Regions from separate parts of the Limnoraphis robusta BA-68 BA1 genome, predicted to be linked through region 2. Evidence: riboswitches for the same ligand, from Rfam matches in the RefSeq annotation. Region 2 holds a riboswitch; each other region holds the start of a gene.
What was found. A riboswitch is a leader RNA that binds a small molecule or an ion and turns the genes downstream of it on or off. The one in region 2 is predicted to bind cyclic di-AMP.
Positions count from the first base shown of each region.

Region 1 (3,285 bases), on a different contig from region 2:
ATGGTTTAGAACCCTGAAGTAATAGGTAGATTTTAATAGAGAGAGAAGAGATATTTTATCGCTTCTTTCTCTCTGAAGAAGGAGGATAATTTTTAGGAATTTTGAAAGATTACTCCTAAAGCAAGATGAAAGTCTAGGCATAAATTGACTACAGTAAAAAAAAGTCAATTTTTGAAGATCCTGATAAAAGGAGATTAAAGTAATGCCTAGTGATACCAGAAACGAAGATCAAAAAAATTCCGATATTCAACAACCGATGAACCCCGAGGAAGTTGATCCTCAACAAAAACGTCAACAAAAAGCAGAATTAAAAGAAAAGGGAAATCGCTTAACAGCAAACCCTGGCGATCGCATTGATGAGTCGATGTCTGTCGAAGAAAAGGCTAAACAAGTGGCTGTTGATGCGCCCGATGTGACTGGAGATCATGTTGTTGTTCCCACTTATTTTATCGTAGAAGATGAAGATGGGAATAAAGAAGCATTACACCATGTCCGAGATGCTGAAGAGATTTCTGATGTCATTCGTCAAGCCCGTGTTGATGAAGAAGGGAATCGCAAATGGTGGTAAACTCAATCCCTGTAATCTTGTTTAATCAGTAATACAAGTCCCCCGTTTCTTGATGAAGCTGGGGATTTGATTAACTAATCTTAATTAATTCTATACAGATCTTCCCTTCTGAAAAAAAATATGTTACGCTACGTTCATCAAGAGCAAGTCAGCCTAATCTCTCATTATCTTCTCAGCATTCCTGCTTAGAACAATGGGGAGCGGAGGAACCACTTTTTGGGGCTTATCTTTGACTCCCGATGAGTCAAGAAGGATATCTCTCAATCCTAGCCCGTCAGCTAACTCCGTAGGCATTGAGGGGAGACTGAAGAATCGACACGTATACTATTACAATGTCTTGATTCTCTCAGTTGCAACCATTGGTACTGCTCGCTTCTGTGTACCTGTTTGTTTGATTGAGGCATTGTGAAAAATAAATTTTTTAGGGGTTGGATTTAACTTTTTTCCAACCCTACTCAAACTTAATAATTCTAGTCAGTTAGTTAGGTTTAATTTTCCTCAAACCTAACTGCAAGTTTTAGGCTATCCATCGAATGTTAGGTATTTTTTTAGACTTACCTAAATCGTCACAGCCAAGTTGAACCCTCCAACACCACTAATTATCAGGTTTACTGCTATGGATCATTTTCTATCTATGGGTAATTTTCAGCCTTTCATTGCAGCTACAACATTTATCGCCGTAATGTTTTTCATTACGACAGATTTTCTACACTTAACCATTGCTGCACTTTTAGGTGCCTTAATTTTGGTTTTTCTTCATGTAATGACCTTGACAGAAGCCGTCGATTATATTAGTCAAAGTCATGCAACTATTGCTTTATTCTTTGGGGTTATGGTGTTAGTTCGTGCCTTTGAACCGACTAATGTTTTTGCCTATCTAGCGACAAAAATGGTGATGATTTCTAAAGGAGAAGGAAAGCGATTACTTCTGGGAATTGTAGCAATTACCGCCCCGATTTGTGCCGTTCTTCCCAACGCGACAACGGTCATGTTACTCGCACCTCTCATTCCACCAATGGCGACACAAATCGGAATTGACTTTGTGCCATTGTTGATTTTAATGGTTTTTATCGCCAATAGTGCAGGATTATTAACCTTAGTCGGTGATCCGGCAACCTATATCGTCGGAGATGCGATTAACATGAGTTTTACAGATTACTTATTTCGCCTCAGCTTAGGCGGTGCGGTAGCGGTTTTAAGTGTAATTCTGTTACTGCCTATTTTATTCCCAAAAATCTGGAGAGCCAAATTAAAAAATATTGATAAACTTTCTCTCCCTAAAATTAATCATCCCCGAACCTTAGCTATAGGAGGTCTAATTGCAGCTTTTGTGATCACCTTTTTTATCATCGGAGAATCCTTACCGATTCCTGTTTCACCGGGGGCTGTAGCGTTATTAGGGGCAGCTTTAGCCCTGCTATTATCCCATCATAGTCATATTGATTCGATCAACCATATTCTCCGGGATATTGACTGGAGTACCTTACTCTTCTTTATGGCTGTCTTTGTGTTAGTGGGAGGACTCCAAAAAACCGGGGTCATTAATAATTTGTCTGGCGTTTTAGCCGTTGTCGTGGGTACAAATATTGCTTTTGGTTCAATCCTTTTACTGTTTTTTGTCGGTATTCTTTCGAGTGTTGTTCCGAATATTCCCCTCGTCGTGGCGATGGTTCCCCTTCTCAAACAATATTTAGTGAATGTCGGTTTAGCCGGGCCTGAAGTATTAGCCGTAGATTTTCAAGGACAGTTTCCGGTTGAAGTCTTACCTTTATTTTATGCGATGATGTATGGTGCGACTTTGGGCGGCAACGGCACTTTATTAGGGGCTTCTGCTAACATTGTGGCAGCAGGGATTTCTGAACAACATGGACGCACAATTTCATTTCAAAGATTCCTCAAATACGGATTACCAGTCATGGGAGTTCAACTGGTAGCAGCCGCAATATATGTTGGAGTTATGTTTCTCAAACAGTCATAATCCTTTTTTTGAAATTGACTTCAGTTGTTGATTTCTTTGAAATGGGTTATCGTTGGTATTGGTTTTGACTCGTGAATGCCAACCATGCAACTACTCAATTGGCTACCAGACAGCCCCATTGTCATCTTTACCATATTACTACTCGTTTCTCTGACGTTACCGCCCTGGTTTGAACGTCTCCGTCTTCCTGGACTCGTGGGATTATTATTAGCAGGTGTAGTTTTAGGTGAACATGGTTTAGGCGTATTAGATTCTCAATCTGAAACCATGAAACTGCTGTCAGACATCGGGAAAATTTACCTGATGTTTGTAGCGGGTTTAGAAATTGATCTCGCCCAGTTTAAAAGCAAAAAAGATCGGGCGATAGGCTTTGGAATTTCTACCTTTATTTTTCCCATGCTGGCGGGAATTGCTATTGGGCTTTGGTTCGGCTTTGGTTGGAATGCGGCTATTTTAATTGGTTCCTTACTGGCTTCTCATACGCTGTTGGCTTATCCCATTGTTCAACGCTTAGGACTGATTGATACAGAACCAATTATTATTAGTGTTGGTGCTACGATTTTTACCAGTATTAGCGCTTTATTAGTCTTGGCAATTTGTGTGTCCGTTCAAGCCGGAGAATTTTCACTCTATAGTTTGAGTTGGCAACTCGGAAGCCTAGCGATTTATTCGGCTGTCGTTTTATTTGGCTTTGATTGGGCTGGAAAAGCCTATTTTAAAAGAAATGGCAGTGAAGAAG
Region 1 covers NZ_JAYGHR010000004.1:83,775-87,059, forward strand. The annotation lists gene VB836_RS03455 (SLC13 family permease) at 1-17, shown strand, start outside; gene VB836_RS30300 (hypothetical protein) at 203-568, shown strand; cyclic di-AMP (ydaO/yuaA leader) riboswitch at 741-876, shown strand; gene VB836_RS03465 (ArsB/NhaD family transporter) at 1,185-2,546, shown strand; gene VB836_RS03470 (cation:proton antiporter) at 2,622-3,285, shown strand, end outside.
Region 1: it holds a riboswitch for cyclic di-AMP, as region 2 does, so the genes downstream of both, VB836_RS03465 (ArsB/NhaD family transporter) here and VB836_RS05245 (hypothetical protein) in region 2, are expected to answer to the same signal.

Region 2 (3,285 bases):
TGCCTTATTTGCAAAGGATAACACAGTTGGATCGAGAATAATACCCTCCGGATCGAAAATAAATTCTTCGGGAATACTCATCTGTTCTTCTTCGGGGGGTTCCGGGTTTTCTTGATCTTCGTCGTCGTCAACGTCATCGTCTTGTTCAGACTGTTCGGGGGGCGGTGGGGGTGGCGGTTGCTGAGGTTGTTCTTCCGGTGGCGTTTGGATAACGGTTGCACGGGGAACGATAACTAATTCTACTGCGCGTCGCAGATCATCGGCGAGAACTTCGGTTTGACCTTCAAAGGCGGCTGAAGCTTGGGCGACTCGCACGGCAAAGAGTTCGGCTCGATGTCCTTGGACTCCGCCTCGTAGCGCTTCTTCAACCAGATAGTGTATTTGTTCGGGTTTGATGCTAACGTCTTTTAACCATTCTCGGGCTAAGAGAATTTGAGTTTTTAAGTTATCAATATCTTCGCTATATTGAGTTAAAAAGGCTTCGGGAGAACTCGCATAACTGGTGACTCTATCAACCGCAGCCACTCGTTGATCTAAACTTAAGGCGCCATCGGCTGAAAGAGAAATGGCTATTCTATCTAATAAATGTTCTCGAAGCGGCCCTTCTTCGGGGTTATAAGTTGCAATAAATAACGGTTTACAGGGATGTTCAAAACTCATCCCTTCTCGTTCAATTCGGTTACAGCCTTCGGTGAGAACAGTTAATAATAAGTTACTAATATTATCATCGAGTAAATTAATCTCATCGATGTACAAAATCCCTCGATGAGCCGCCGCTAAGAGTCCCGGTTGAAAGACGGTTTCCCCTTGTCTAACGGATTTTTCCACATCCACTGAACCGAGTAAACGATCTTCGGTTACGCCGAGGGGAACTTGAATAAAAGGTGCGGGGATAACTTGTGTTTCTTGGTTGGGGTTGTCGGGATCGGGTTCGAGGTTGGCGATTTCCCCTTTGACGACTTCGATGGGGGGTAATAGGGCATGAAGGGCGCGGGCCATCACTGACTTGGCGGTTCCTCGACGTCCAGCGATCGCCACGCCTCCGAGTCCTGGATCAACGGCTGCCATTAAAAGGGCGAGTTTGATCGCCTCTTGTGCAACGACGGCACTCAACGGGAAGCTGATCGGTGTGGGAGCGGTTGCCGCAGGCATGACTTTAGGAGTTTTTTAGGTACAGCCTTTCATCTTAGCAATTGATGGGTGTTTTTACTAGCGCTTGACGGACAGCTTGATCATTGCTTCTCAAATTTTAGTAATTTGTGATACAAATTTCCAGTAAAAAAGGTGACAATACCTCATCCGAGAATTTTCGGGAGGATCTCGGACAACAATTAAAAGACTACTCGATCAATCCGTTTCCCTGACTGAGATCACAAAGGAAATCTTATCGGATTCTCTCTGTCAAAAAAATTTAAAAACTTGTTGACAATTGAAAAATTATAAAGATAAAATGAGCATAGAAAAATAAAACAAACAGTCAGCCTAATCCGGCAGATAAAAGCCCTTGTTGAGATCACTAATTTTTTTAGTGAAATACAAGTGTTGCTGGAACGGAGGAACCAAATTTTGGGGCTAATCTCGCAAAGGTAGTCTTTGGAAACAGAGTGACCAAGACATGAGAAGGGCATCTCTCAGCCCTCGCCCGTCAGCTAACTTCGTAGGCATTGAGAGGAGTCTGAAGCGCCAACTTTCTAATCACAATTAGATAGATTGTCAATTCAGTTTCCTTGGTTGGTATAGGTCTGATTTGTAGTACCCACCCTAAGAACCTGAACGGTTTACCATGACACCCCGAATTTCATTATCTTTGATCGCGCTTTCTGATGCGTTGGTTCCTTTCCTGTGGCTAAAAACGAGCGATATTATTCTCATATCTGTTTTGGGAAGTATAGGAATAGTTTTAATGTGGTCAATTATTCATTCTTTTATTGTGACCACCATGCCAACACCCACATTACCGATGTTGGTTAACTCAAGTTTAACATTAGGCAAATTGTTTAAAAACTATTTGGAGGTGATCGTTTTAATTGGCAAATCCCTAAATGTTGCAGTTGGCTAATATAGCGGTGTGCGCTCGTATGAGGTACGAACCAGAAACCCGGTTTCTAGCAGAAACCGGGTTTCTACCCAATCGGTGTTGTACCTCACAGAACTGAAAACAGCTATAGATTGAAAAACGCTAGAATAAAGATTCATATTCCTTGAGTAAAAAATGCTCTTTCAACGACTTGATCCTTTGTCCGCAAACTCGTTAGTATCAAACTAAAAGCCCTTAATGACCGTGAGAATATGTGTTTAGCGGAGCAAGTTTGATGTCCAATACATCTGATCAAGAAGAAAACTTTTATATTGTCGCAATAGGCGCCTCGGCGGGGGGAGTGCAAGCCCTACAAACCTTTTTTGCCAATCTATCCAATAGTCCCAACGCCGCTTTTGTTGTCATCCTCCACCACCCCCCCGATAGCGGACATCAGCTATCCGAAATTCTACAACGCCAAACCTCGCTACCCGTCAATGTGATCGAGAATGAAAGCACCATCGACAAAAATAACGTCTATGTCCAACCCCCGCACACCTATCTCAATATCCGGGATCATCGCCTGTATTTAAGTGATTTTCCGACAGAAGGCCTCCCCCTTCCCATTACTCACTTTTTTCAATCCCTCGCCCTAGAATATAACGAACGAGCCATCGGAATTTTGCTGTCGGGTTCGGGAAGTGACGGGGCGGAAGGCTTAAAAAACATCAGTCGGGCTGGTGGGATTGCCCTCGTTCAATGTCCTGAGAGCGCTCAATTTCAAGGAATGCCCAACAGTGCGATTACCTCCGGTTTAGTCGATGAAATCCTCTCGCCTGTGGAATTGGCTGAGGTTGTCTATGATATTACCCACTTGGGAGGACATGAACGGATTTCTCCTCAAGCCCCAAATCTTATTACGACAGAGCAGTTGGGGCAGATTTTAAACATTCTCGCCACAAAACAACAAACGGATTTTTCTCAATACAAAACCACAACCCTCCACCGTCGCATTGGGCATCGCTTCGCCCTGTCTCGCCTGGGAAGTATAGATAGTTATATTCGATTTTTGGCTAAAAACAACGAAGAACAGCAAAAACTCTGTCAGGATATTTTAATCGGGGCGACTCGCTTTTTTAGAGATCCGTCGGCGTGGAAAATTATTAGTGAAGACGTTTTACCGAAACTGATTAATGAACTCACCGCCGAAGATCAACTGAGAATTTGGGTTTCCGCTTGTGCGACGGGTGAAGAAGCCTACACAATGG
Region 2 covers NZ_JAYGHR010000007.1:32,416-35,700, reverse strand. The annotation lists gene bchD (magnesium chelatase ATPase subunit D) at 1-1,152, opposite strand, end outside; cyclic di-AMP (ydaO/yuaA leader) riboswitch at 1,534-1,679, shown strand; gene VB836_RS05245 (hypothetical protein) at 1,784-2,059, shown strand; gene VB836_RS05240 (CheR family methyltransferase) at 2,313-3,285, shown strand, end outside.

Region 3 (3,285 bases), on a different contig from region 2:
GGAGAAATCGCTATTTTAATATCAGGGCCACAGTTTTTTAAAGCCATTGCAGAAAACGCTCCCACTATTGCTAAAGTTTCGACTCCCGCCCCACAAATTACCGGAGAAACCGGGAAAAAAAGCGTTGCGGTGATGAATTTAGTGATTCCGAGAGAAACGCCTAATCCTGAAAATGCGTTAAAATTTGCCTTGTTTGTCACCAATTCTACCAATCAACTCGCTTTTGCAAAAGTCGCAAATGTATTACCTTCGACGGTTGAAGCCTTAAAAGATAGTCATTTTAGACCCGTTCAAGGACGAAATACCCAAGAAGATCAAGCCCGAATTATTAGTGCAAAACAAATGGATGAAACCGATACTTTACTCCCCCCCTTAAAAGATATCAAAAGACTGCAAAAGATTATTTATGATAACTTACAAGCCGCAATGTTAAACGAAAAAACCGTCGAACAAGCGCTTTTAGATGCAGAAAATGCTTGGAATCAACGGTGATAATCCTATCGGTCAAATCTATCCTAAGATGGATGATCGTAATGATAGTTTAACGCTTTTTATTGCCGCTTGCAGGCTTTGCTGGAGTGATTGCACTTTGGTGGCTTTTGGAGTCTGCTGATCGCTATTACCGATGATAATAACATCTGCATTCCAGCGATAGGCATGATGACAAATTAATCGGAAGAGACAACGCTCAACTCTTTTGGTAATAATCCTAAAATGGGGCAGGGCGTTTGATTTGCTAATTGCTTAACCAACGGATGTTTTAAGGTTCGACATCCGAGTAACATCACCTCAGCATCCATTTCTTGGGCTGTTTTACTGAGTTCAGTCGCAACATTACCAATTCGTAAATGAGCATCCAGAGAACCCCGCCATTCACTGGCTAAACAGCGTGCTTGCCAAAGAATATGATCGGCTTTTTCTATCGTTGCGGGTTGAACCTGATCAATGACATAAACAATATGAACTAAGACGGGATTTTGCTTGACTAAACGGGTTTGATGCGCGATCCAAAGTGCCATATCCAGCGCCGCTTGACTCTGATCTGATCCGGTATAACCCACGACAATATTCAGGGTGAGGTTAGAGGATTCTGTTCGACGTGGAGAGATTTTGTTTTGAGGTAATAGCACCATTTGCTGTGTCAAGTCATCGCAGCCAAGTACGCTCTGTAAACGCATCAACATCGGTTTCCGCATGAAGTTGTCTCCTTATCTGTGTGGTGATTTAGCGAGTGTTAAGGAGATCCAATGTTGCAATTGGGTTCTCCTTCCAATGCCTACGAAGTTAGCTGACGGGCTAAGGCTGGAAGGTGCCTCTCTCGGTTACATTGCGCGAGATTCGCCCCGATTTTTGGTTCCTCCGTTTCTCACAAAGTTTCTCTGCTCTTGTAGAAGTTGAGAAATTCTGCTCGAATTAGGCTGGCTTGCTATTCTTTCTGAACTATTATAGCATTGAATGAAAAATGTCTACTCTGTCTAAAGATATAAAAGGGGCGACTCGTCCCGGATAAATAGAGTCCGGATTACAGTTTTTTCAGTTAACAGTTTTTGAAGAATTGTAACGTGGGGATTGAGTAACGAATCTCTCTCAAAATCTCAAACTTAAGCGGAGTTCTGCCCTAGCAATTAAAGCCGGGTTATAGGGAAGATCAAAGTCGCTATCGTTTAGATTGGTCATAGTTGATCCCCCCTGCCCACTTAAAAAGAGGGGTGAGTTTTTGGTGAGTTTTTTATTCGATTGGAAAACCGCCATATTGATTAATTATATCATCAATTTGCTGCATCAATATCATTGTTTCGTTTAAGGCTGTAACAATATTTTGATAATGTTCTAAATCGTCAAAGTCTAACACTCTGTCTTTTCGATCTTTTAACCATTTTTGACAGACTTGATATCCTCCCACATAAAAATTCCAAACCTCTAACGGAACTCCTTCAAAGTATTGGGTTTTGTTAATATAAACTCGTCCGGGTTGATTTTGCTTCGGTTCAACATAACGAACTTTTTCAACTTTATTATCTCCGTCTTCGGGATAACTGGTCATTTCTGTTGCGGTAACTTTCATCAGATGCAGGTTAACGAGGCGATCGCCTTTTTCACACAAACACCAAAATAATTCAGAGTTGGATGTTAGGGGAACCCGAGGAAAGTCTATTTTGAGAAATTCTGCATAACGTTGGCGGTAGGTGGGAGAATGAAAGATGGCGTAAATGTAATTAAAAATATCTTCGGGGCCAAAAGTTTGGTGTTTGTCGCCTTTTCCATCTGCAATAAATTCTAATTCTAGGCGAGTTGAGAAGTCTTGAATAAATTCCGATGAAAGGTTAGGGCGGCGACCTCCAGGTGCGTTAGTGGGTTGTAAATCAAATAATGTGGGGTTATCAGTGGGGTAAAGATAGAGAGGAAAAAGATAACTTCTCTCTTTTGTATTACTAGATATAGAACAGTTATCTGTAACAAATTTTGTAATTCCTACTAAAGTCCACTCTCTTTGTTGTGATTGTTGACGAGATGTTATTAATCCCAAATTATCACCATAAATCATATGTTGCATTATATTATATCCAGCACCTCCACGTCCAATTTGAATGAGATTAATTTGATATAGTAAATACCTCTGATCAAAAGGTCTATAAAGATATGGAATAATATTTTTCCGCCAATCTGTAGCTCTAATTTTATTCCTTTCTCTGTAAGTATTCCAGTAGCGATCATCTGACAAACTATATGTTTCTTTAATTTGAATATCAGTATATTGATCGCTTTGCAAAGTTTCTATTCTTTGATTAAGACTTTCTAAATCAAAATCAATTAATAGTTTATCTCGATTAGTTTTTACGCCAGTTAAGTTTGAAGATAAAATGTCAGCTATTTTCCAATAGGCTTGATACTCTGGTAGTAGTCTTTTATCTTGAGGTTTGAATAGATAAAAAGATGATTCTGGTTTTAATATTTCCCAATCTGTTGAACTCACATCATTTTCAGCTAACCAATGATATTTTCCGCTTATCAGTTTTTTTTCTTTAGACTGATTTTCATATAACTCCCGTACTCCCCATAAATCAGCATGATAAACTGTAGCAAGCTTTTGACTGCTTTCAGGATACTTAACAAAAATTCCAATCGCGACACCCTGCTGAATATCAAACACATTCTGATCGGGTGAACCATCTGAACAGACCTCTTTCTTTTTGCTATTTCCATGCAAATCTAAAACATAAATTTCATCAAAGGTTTGCATCAAATTTTGACGCATTCCTCTAAACGTTGGGTTATCTAAATAAC
Region 3 covers NZ_JAYGHR010000081.1:15,499-18,783, reverse strand. The annotation lists gene VB836_RS23775 (ABC transporter substrate-binding protein) at 1-492, shown strand, start outside; gene VB836_RS23770 (universal stress protein) at 669-1,196, opposite strand; cyclic di-AMP (ydaO/yuaA leader) riboswitch at 1,259-1,394, opposite strand; gene VB836_RS23765 (type ISP restriction/modification enzyme) at 1,730-3,285, opposite strand, start outside.
Region 3: it holds a riboswitch for cyclic di-AMP, as region 2 does, so the genes downstream of both, VB836_RS23770 (universal stress protein) here and VB836_RS05245 (hypothetical protein) in region 2, are expected to answer to the same signal.